DNA from 2 places in the Enterobacter vonholyi genome. Region 2 is predicted to be linked to the other one. Evidence: predicted binding sites of a transcription regulator. Region 2 holds the regulator's gene; the other holds the start of a gene.
The links. The regulator CRP, encoded in region 2, controls carbon source genes, mostly activating them, when cyclic AMP is high. The targets are predictions, from matches to a motif close to ATGTGANNNNNNTCACAT.

Region 1 (3,827 bases), 730 kb from region 2:
AAAGCCTGAATCACCGGCGTGGTTTTTGGCACATCGATAAAACCACGTTCCGTCACTTCAATTTTGATTTGCTGCGCGCGGACGGCGTAGTGGCGAGCCTTGTCGGAAATCATGGCGATCAGCCGCGAGGAGTGGAAATCCGTGGCCGACAGGTTAATCGAAATATAGAGATACGGATGCTCCGCCAGGAAATGGCCCAGATCGTTGAACACCTCCTCAACGACATAGTCCGTAATCCGCTCGCTCATTCCCTCATTTTCCGCCAGCGGAATAAACTCAGCCGGGCTCATCACCTGCCCGTTAAAACCCGGCCAGCGTAACAACGCTTCCGCACCCACACACTGGTTGTTCTTGATATCAATAATCGGCTGATAGTGGACGCAAAGCTGTCGCTTGTTCAGCGCCCGGTGCAGTAAGCGCCCCGGCGAATTAAGCTCACGATGGGTACGGGACCATACCAGCAAAATAATAATGCTGCAGATCATGCCCAGCGGTAGCGTCAACGTCGCCTGGTGATAAAGCGTTTCATAAAAGCGTTTATTCGATGTCGACACAATGGCCGCAATAGGTCTTTTGGGGGACGTTACGATCGTATAAAAGCGGTTATCTTTTTGAAATACCGATTCCTTATCTCGAATCATCGAATTTAATAAAGAAACATTGGCTTTCTGGCTAACCGAAAAGAAAGCATTGGTTACCGTGTCGTACACACCCCACGAGAGAGAATGATCCGCTGACATGACTTCGCTGTATGAAAGCGGATTGACGACCACCACATAATTTCCGCGCTGCATATATGTCATTTTATAGCCAGTATAAAATGGGGTATCGCGATAATAATAGATAGCGACGTCAGGTTTACGCGTGTAATTAGCGACAGGAATGGCGTAGGGATGATCCGGTGTAAAAACGGTCGAACAAAGAAAATTCTGACCTTCAGCGTAAATTAAATCGGCGACAAACAGGCGGCCACGAACAACGTTCAGCATATATTGACGGTGTCCCGGCGTGCAAAGCTCACCCTGATATTTTTCAGCCTCGTCCCGGGCCAGCTCAACCTGTTGAATAACCAGCTCTGTTTTGTCTAAAGCCAGTTCAGCAAATGTGCGTAGCTGTGCGCTTGTTTCAGACACGGCGCGTAGCTGGGCAAACCATAGGGCAAGCATCACCGGCAGCATAACTACCATGATGATCCCTACCACCCTGAGCATTTTGCGCCGCGCGCTACGATTCATTTCCCGCCCTATATCCCTGCATGTTGTACGCCTGTAGTAATGAAGGCCGGATGCTTTGTTAAACAGGTGATTACGTTGCATGAATCATGCAAAGTTAGCAACTGACTTTTAGTATTAAAAATCTTAAATTTCGTTATGACGATAATATTTTCCCGTAAGTTAAACTGTAAGTATTCGTTCCGTTTCAATTAAGGGAAATAATTATCCAGCCCGCCGGGGCCGACGGAAAGATAACACAACAGACGATCGTTGATTAAGCCAAACGTCTAACAGCATGAAAAAAGTACAACATCGTCATGACGTTTTATGCTATTTGCTCCAGGTACTGTGTTTGTTGATTTATAAATAATCGGTCTTTACCACACTATTTTCAGTAATGGCGGAGAATAACGCCCCTGTTATAAAAACCGAATTTGCGGTATCCCCACTTGCCCGACGGGCGTTTCCGGCACGTTGTGGGTTCATCTCCTCATGCGCCGAGGCTGGTCCTGCCTACAGAATCGCTTTTCCTGGGGAATAAAATCCTCTTTTTTGATCGCACAGGCACTGGCGAATAAATCATCAATTGTGATATAGTTCACACATATTTTGTAACGAGAAACACTGTTTCATTCAGTTCGTCTGATTTGTAGAGGATGGGTTTTATGGCAACCATTACTACCAGCATGGTTCTCATGCGCTGGCCTTTGTTAAGTGCGGTACTGATGTTTTTAGCCAGCACGCTGAACATTCAGTTTCGTAAATCTGACTATGCGGGTCTTGCTGTCATCAGCACCCTGCTGGGGCTGGGTGCGGCCTGCTGGTTTGCAACGGGTCTGCTTGGTATCACCCTGTTGGATATCGCTGCCGTCTGGGAAAACATTAAAGTGGTGATGGTTGAGGCGATGAGCCACACGCCGCCAGACTGGCCGATGGTGATTACCTGATCCCTTACGGAATAAAAAAAACCCAGACGATGGTCTGGGTTTTTTGTTTTTAGCACGCGGAAATCAGAACGGAATGTCGTCGTCGAAATCCATTGGCGGTTCGTTAGACGGCGCCGGAGCAGACTGCTGCTGCGGACGAGACTGTGCGCCGCCGCTGAACTGGTTGCCACCCTGCGGCTGCTGAGGCTGACCCCAACCGCCCTGCTGCTGGCTCTGACCGCCACCTGCAGGTGCGCCACCGCCCTGACGGCCACCCAGCATCTGCATGGTGCCGCCCACGTTGACCACTACTTCAGTCGTGTACTTCTCAGCACCGGACTGATCGGTCCATTTGCGGGTACGCAGCTGGCCTTCGATATAGACCTGAGAACCTTTACGCAGATATTCTCCGGCCACTTCGGCCAGTTTGCCAAACAGCACAACACGGTGCCATTCGGTCTGCTCTTTCATCTCACCGGTCGCTTTATCACGCCAGGATTCGGAAGTAGCCAGCGTAATGTTGGCAACTGCGCCACCACTCGGCATGTAGCGTACTTCCGGGTCCTGGCCCAGATTACCGACGAGAATCACCTTGTTTACGCCTCTGCTGGCCATGTTCGTGTCTCCTGAATACGTTTCTTAATAGTGTAAACGCGCGAGTGTACCATTTCCATGCTGCACTTTGATAGTTGCGTAGCACGTTCCAGAGTTCTCCCGCAACTCAACATTGTTACACAGCGAATCAGAAAATGCATTCCAATACTGTATATTCAAACAGGTCAAATTGTGTCATAATTAGCCGTTTCTGACAGCCGTTTGTCCTTCAAACAAACCAGGCAATCCGTGTTCCAACCGGGAAAGGTGAATGGATAAGATCGAAGTTCGGGGCGCCCGCACCCACAATCTCAAGAATATCAACCTGATAATCCCTCGCGACAAACTCATTGTCGTGACCGGGCTTTCGGGGTCTGGCAAATCCTCACTGGCTTTCGACACTCTGTATGCCGAAGGACAGCGTCGTTACGTTGAATCGCTCTCGGCGTACGCTCGTCAGTTCCTGTCGCTGATGGAAAAACCGGATGTCGACCATATTGAAGGGTTGTCACCTGCTATCTCTATTGAGCAGAAGTCCACGTCGCATAACCCGCGCTCAACGGTCGGTACCATTACCGAAATTCATGACTACCTGCGTCTGCTGTATGCCCGCGTGGGCGAGCCGCGCTGCCCGGACCACGACGTCCCGCTGGCGGCGCAAACCGTGAGCCAGATGGTCGATAACGTGCTGTCGCAGCCGGAAGGCAAACGCCTGATGCTCCTTGCGCCAATCATCAAAGAGCGTAAGGGCGAACACACCAAAACGCTGGAAAATCTGGCAAGCCAGGGCTATATCCGCGCCCGTATCGACGGCGAAGTGTGTGACCTGTCCGATCCACCAAAGCTGGAGCTGCAGAAGAAGCACACCATCGAAGTGGTGATTGACCGCTTTAAGGTGCGCGACGATCTCGCCACGCGCCTGGCGGAATCCTTTGAAACGGCGCTGGAACTCTCTGGCGGTACGGCCGTGGTCTCCGACATGGACGATCCAGAAGCGGAAGAGCTGCTCTTCTCCGCCAACTTTGCCTGCCCGATTTGCGGCTACAGCATGCGCGAGCTGGAACCGCGCCTGTTCTCCTTTAACAACCCGGCG
Region 2 (3,827 bases):
TGTGCGCCTGGTTGACTTTCATGCGCTGATAGGCCAGCGGGGACGGCTGCGGGTCATCGCTCAGGATCAGGCGAATGGCCTGCTGGTCGGCCTCCAGCGCGTCGTGGGCGTTCTGTCTCAGCAGCCCGCTCTGCCACTGCGGCCAGAGCCAGACCATGCCGCCAAAGGCAATCAGGCAGCCGATCAGAGTATCAATCAGCCTGGCGACAATAAACTGTTCGCCATTGAGCGTAAGCAGCTGCAGGGTATATACCGCCGTCACCGTAAAGCCCACCATCGCCCAGCCATAGTTTTTGCGGATAATTAGATAGCTCACCAGCGTGATCGCCAGCATCCCTGCCAGGGTATAGCCTTCCGGCACGTGGAAGTGCAGCGTTACTCCCGCAATGATCAGCCCGGCCATCGTTCCGCCCGCCCGGTGCAGAATACGCACCCGCGTGGCACCGTAGCCGTTCTGGGTGACAAACAGCACGGTCATTAAGATCCAGTAGGGCTTCGGCAGATGCAGCGCCATGCCCATCAGGCTGGCGGTACTGAGCATCACGCTAATCCTTGCGGCGTTGCGCAGGGCGGACGATTTAAAAGAAAGATAGCTTTTGAGCGCGGGCAATAACGGCAGCCGTTTTTGCTTATCCGCCATCAGGTCGCGGGGATAAAGCGGACGCTGGGTGCGCAATACCCGGGCGATGCGGCTGAAGTGCCAGGCGGCAAACTGTCCGACCGGGTTATCCGGATGCTGGCGGGCGATTTTCTCCAGCGCGCCGAGCTGTTTATCCATGTTAAAGCGCGTGGGGTAGCGGTGATAGAGAATATCATCGGCCAGCACCCGCAGGCGTGCGGAGACGGTCTGCGCGTTCCAGCGGATCACCGCTTCGGCATGGCTGCGCTCGACCAGCTTTTGTACCTCCTGCGGGTGGTGCAGGCTCACGGAGATATGTTCCTGTAGATCCAGCCCGACCTGGAAGGTGCGCAGCAGGCGTTTATACTCGTGGTTCTTGTTGGCGGCGAGCATGTGTAGCTGCTGATAGCACTGGCTTATGAGATCCACCACCTTCTGCTGGCGCGTCAGCAGCGGCGGTAAGGATTTTTCCGGATCGGTATGCTGGGTGAGCAGGGTGTATTTGGCCTCGCAGTAATCCGCCAACTGCACATAGAGCAGGCTCAGGGATTCGCGCAGCGGCTGTTCGCGCCACAGCCAGAACCAGAACCAGTTAAACAGCCCGTACCACAGCGTCCCCAGAGCGTAGATCAGCAGCGGCTCCCACACAGGCATATTCCCGGCGAGGCTCAGCGTGAAGATGGCCGCAATCAGCGAGGCGGGAAGCAGGCGGGCGTGCAGCGAGCTGATTTCGGCGGTGACGCCGAGCGTCATCGCCAGCACGGTCAGGATCAGCGGCAGCGGGATATCACGAGCCAGTAACAGCTGTACGGCGAGGCTACAGCCCGCAAACAGGCAGCCGCCAACGATCAGGCGTTTGAAAAAGCGCTTATGCGGCGTGTCCAGACCGGCGATGTTGCAGCAGGCGGGTACGAGAGAAAACAGCAGGCCCTGCTGAAGATGTCCGAGGATCAGGCCTATGGCCACGGGTAGACACAACACCAGCGTTTGTCGCAGTGCGTAGTTAACTTCCGGGTGATAGATCAGCCTGCGCCACATGGGGAGTAGAGACAAAAACGGCGTGACACCTTGCGATGGCACGCCGTTTAAGCGGAATTAACGCGTTCCGTAGACCACGATGGTTTTACCGTGGGCGGAGATCAGGTTTTGATCTTCCAGCATTTTCAGGATACGGCCTACTGTTTCACGGGAGCAACCGACGATCTGACCAATTTCCTGACGGGTAATTTTAATTTGCATGCCGTCCGGGTGGGTCATGGCGTCTGGCTGTTTCGCCAGGTTCAGCAGGGTCTGCGCGATACGGCCGGTAACGTCCAGGAAGGCGAGGTTACCCACTTTCTCTGACGTGACCTGCAGACGGCGCGCCATCTGGGAAGAAAGACGCATCAGAATGTCAGGGTTAACCTGAATCAGCTGACGGAACTTCTTGTAAGAAATTTCAGCCACTTCACATGCTGTCTTTGCACGAACCCAGGCGCTACGTTCCTGGCCCTCTTCAAACAGGCCCAGTTCACCGATGAAATCGCCCTGGTTCAGATAAGAAAGGATCATCTCTTTCCCTTCTTCATCTTTGATCAGCACTGCCACCGAGCCTTTAACGATGTAATACAACGTTTCCGCTTTTTCACCCTGGTGAATCAGCGTGCTCTTTGATGGGTACTTATGAATGTGGCAATGAGACAAGAACCATTCGAGAGTCGGGTCTGTTTGCGGTTTGCCAAGCACCATGCGCTGTTATCCTCTGTTATAAGCTGTCACCAGAGTCATCAAATGCATCCGGACTCTGGGGTTGCAATCGAATTCTTACCCATACCCTGGGAAGTCGGCTACCGTAACGTTTCGCAGCCAGTAAAGTTTGATGTCCTCTGCATACATGTGTAACGTCAATGTATTACTGTAGCATCCAGAGTGTTTTAGCATAGCTTTCGCCGCGTGTCTCCTGGTGTCTCGCTTCAGCATGATGCAGGTCGCCTTCCATTGCGAGAAATGTAACGCACGCGTAATCTGTCACCAAAAATGCAACGTTGGAGTTTAAGAATATGCAAGCGCGCGTGAAATGGGTTGAAGGTTTAACGTTCCTGGGCGAATCCGCGTCAGGGCACCAGATTTTAATGGACGGTAACTCCGGCGATAAAGCGCCAAGCCCAATGGAAATGGTGCTGATGGCGGCAGGCGGATGCAGCGCCATTGACGTGGTGTCGATTCTGCAAAAAGGTCGTCATGACGTGACGGATTGTGAGGTTAAACTCACCTCAGAACGGCGTGAAGAGGCGCCACGTCTGTTCACCCATATTAACCTGCACTTTGTGGTCACAGGTAAAGAACTAAAAGACGCGGCGGTCTCGCGTGCGGTGGATCTGTCTGCGGAGAAGTACTGCTCTGTGGCATTAATGCTGGAGAAAGCGGTAAAAATCACGCATTCGTATGAAGTGATCGAGGCGTGATTGATGGGGCATCGTGCGTGTTGATGCCCTCACCCTAACCCTCTCCCACAGGGAGAGGGAACATGCTCACGCAATCTGCTTCCCTTCCATCAGTCGCTCCACCAGCGGCGTCATGATGAGCTCCATCGCCAGCCCCATTTTTCCGCCCGGCACGACCAATGTATTCATGTGCGAAATAAACGAGCCCTGCAGCATGGCCAGTAGCCAGGGGTAATCAATGCCTTCGAGATTGCGGAAATGGATCACCACAAAGCTCTCATCCAGGGATGGGATACTTTTGGCGGCAAACGGGTTGGAGGTATCCACCGTCGGCACGCGCTGGAAGTTGATATGGGTGCGGGAGAACTGCGGCGTCAGGAAGTTGATGTAATCTTCCATGGAGCGTACCACCGAGTCCATTACCGCCTCTCGCGAATGGCCACGTTCGCTCATGTCGCGCGTCAGCTTCTGGATCCACTCCAGGTTCACGATAGGGACCACACCGACCAGCAGGTCCACGTGGCGCGCCACGTCGTGTTGCGGGGTGACCACGCCGCCGTGTAATCCTTCGTAAAACAGGACGTCAGTGGGTTCCGGCAGCGGTTGCCATGGGGTAAAGGTTCCCGGCACCTGATTCCAGGGAACGGCTTCATCATAGGTATGCAGATACTTGCGGGACTGCCCTTTACCGCTCTGGCCGTACTCAATAAAGGTTTGTTCCAGCAGGCCGAAGTCATTGGCTTCCGGACCGAAGTAGCTGATGTGTTTACCCAGATCGCGCGCCT

Region 1: the regulator CRP is predicted to act here: its motif matches at 1,801-1,818, upstream of AB3N39_RS01550 (YjcB family protein).

The regions. Positions count from the first base shown of each region.
Region 1 is NZ_CP162152.1:332,163-335,989, reverse strand. It holds gene AB3N39_RS01555 (EAL domain-containing protein) at 1-1,235, opposite strand, end outside; gene AB3N39_RS01550 (YjcB family protein) at 1,880-2,161, shown strand; gene ssb1 (single-stranded DNA-binding protein SSB1) at 2,225-2,755, opposite strand; gene uvrA (excinuclease ABC subunit UvrA) at 3,006-3,827, shown strand, end outside.
Region 2 is NZ_CP162152.1:4,065,825-4,069,651, reverse strand. It holds gene AB3N39_RS19185 (YccS/YhfK family putative transporter) at 1-1,657, opposite strand, end outside; gene crp (cAMP-activated global transcriptional regulator CRP) at 1,715-2,347, opposite strand; gene AB3N39_RS19175 (OsmC family protein) at 2,659-3,063, shown strand; gene AB3N39_RS19170 (phosphoribulokinase) at 3,130-3,827, opposite strand, start outside.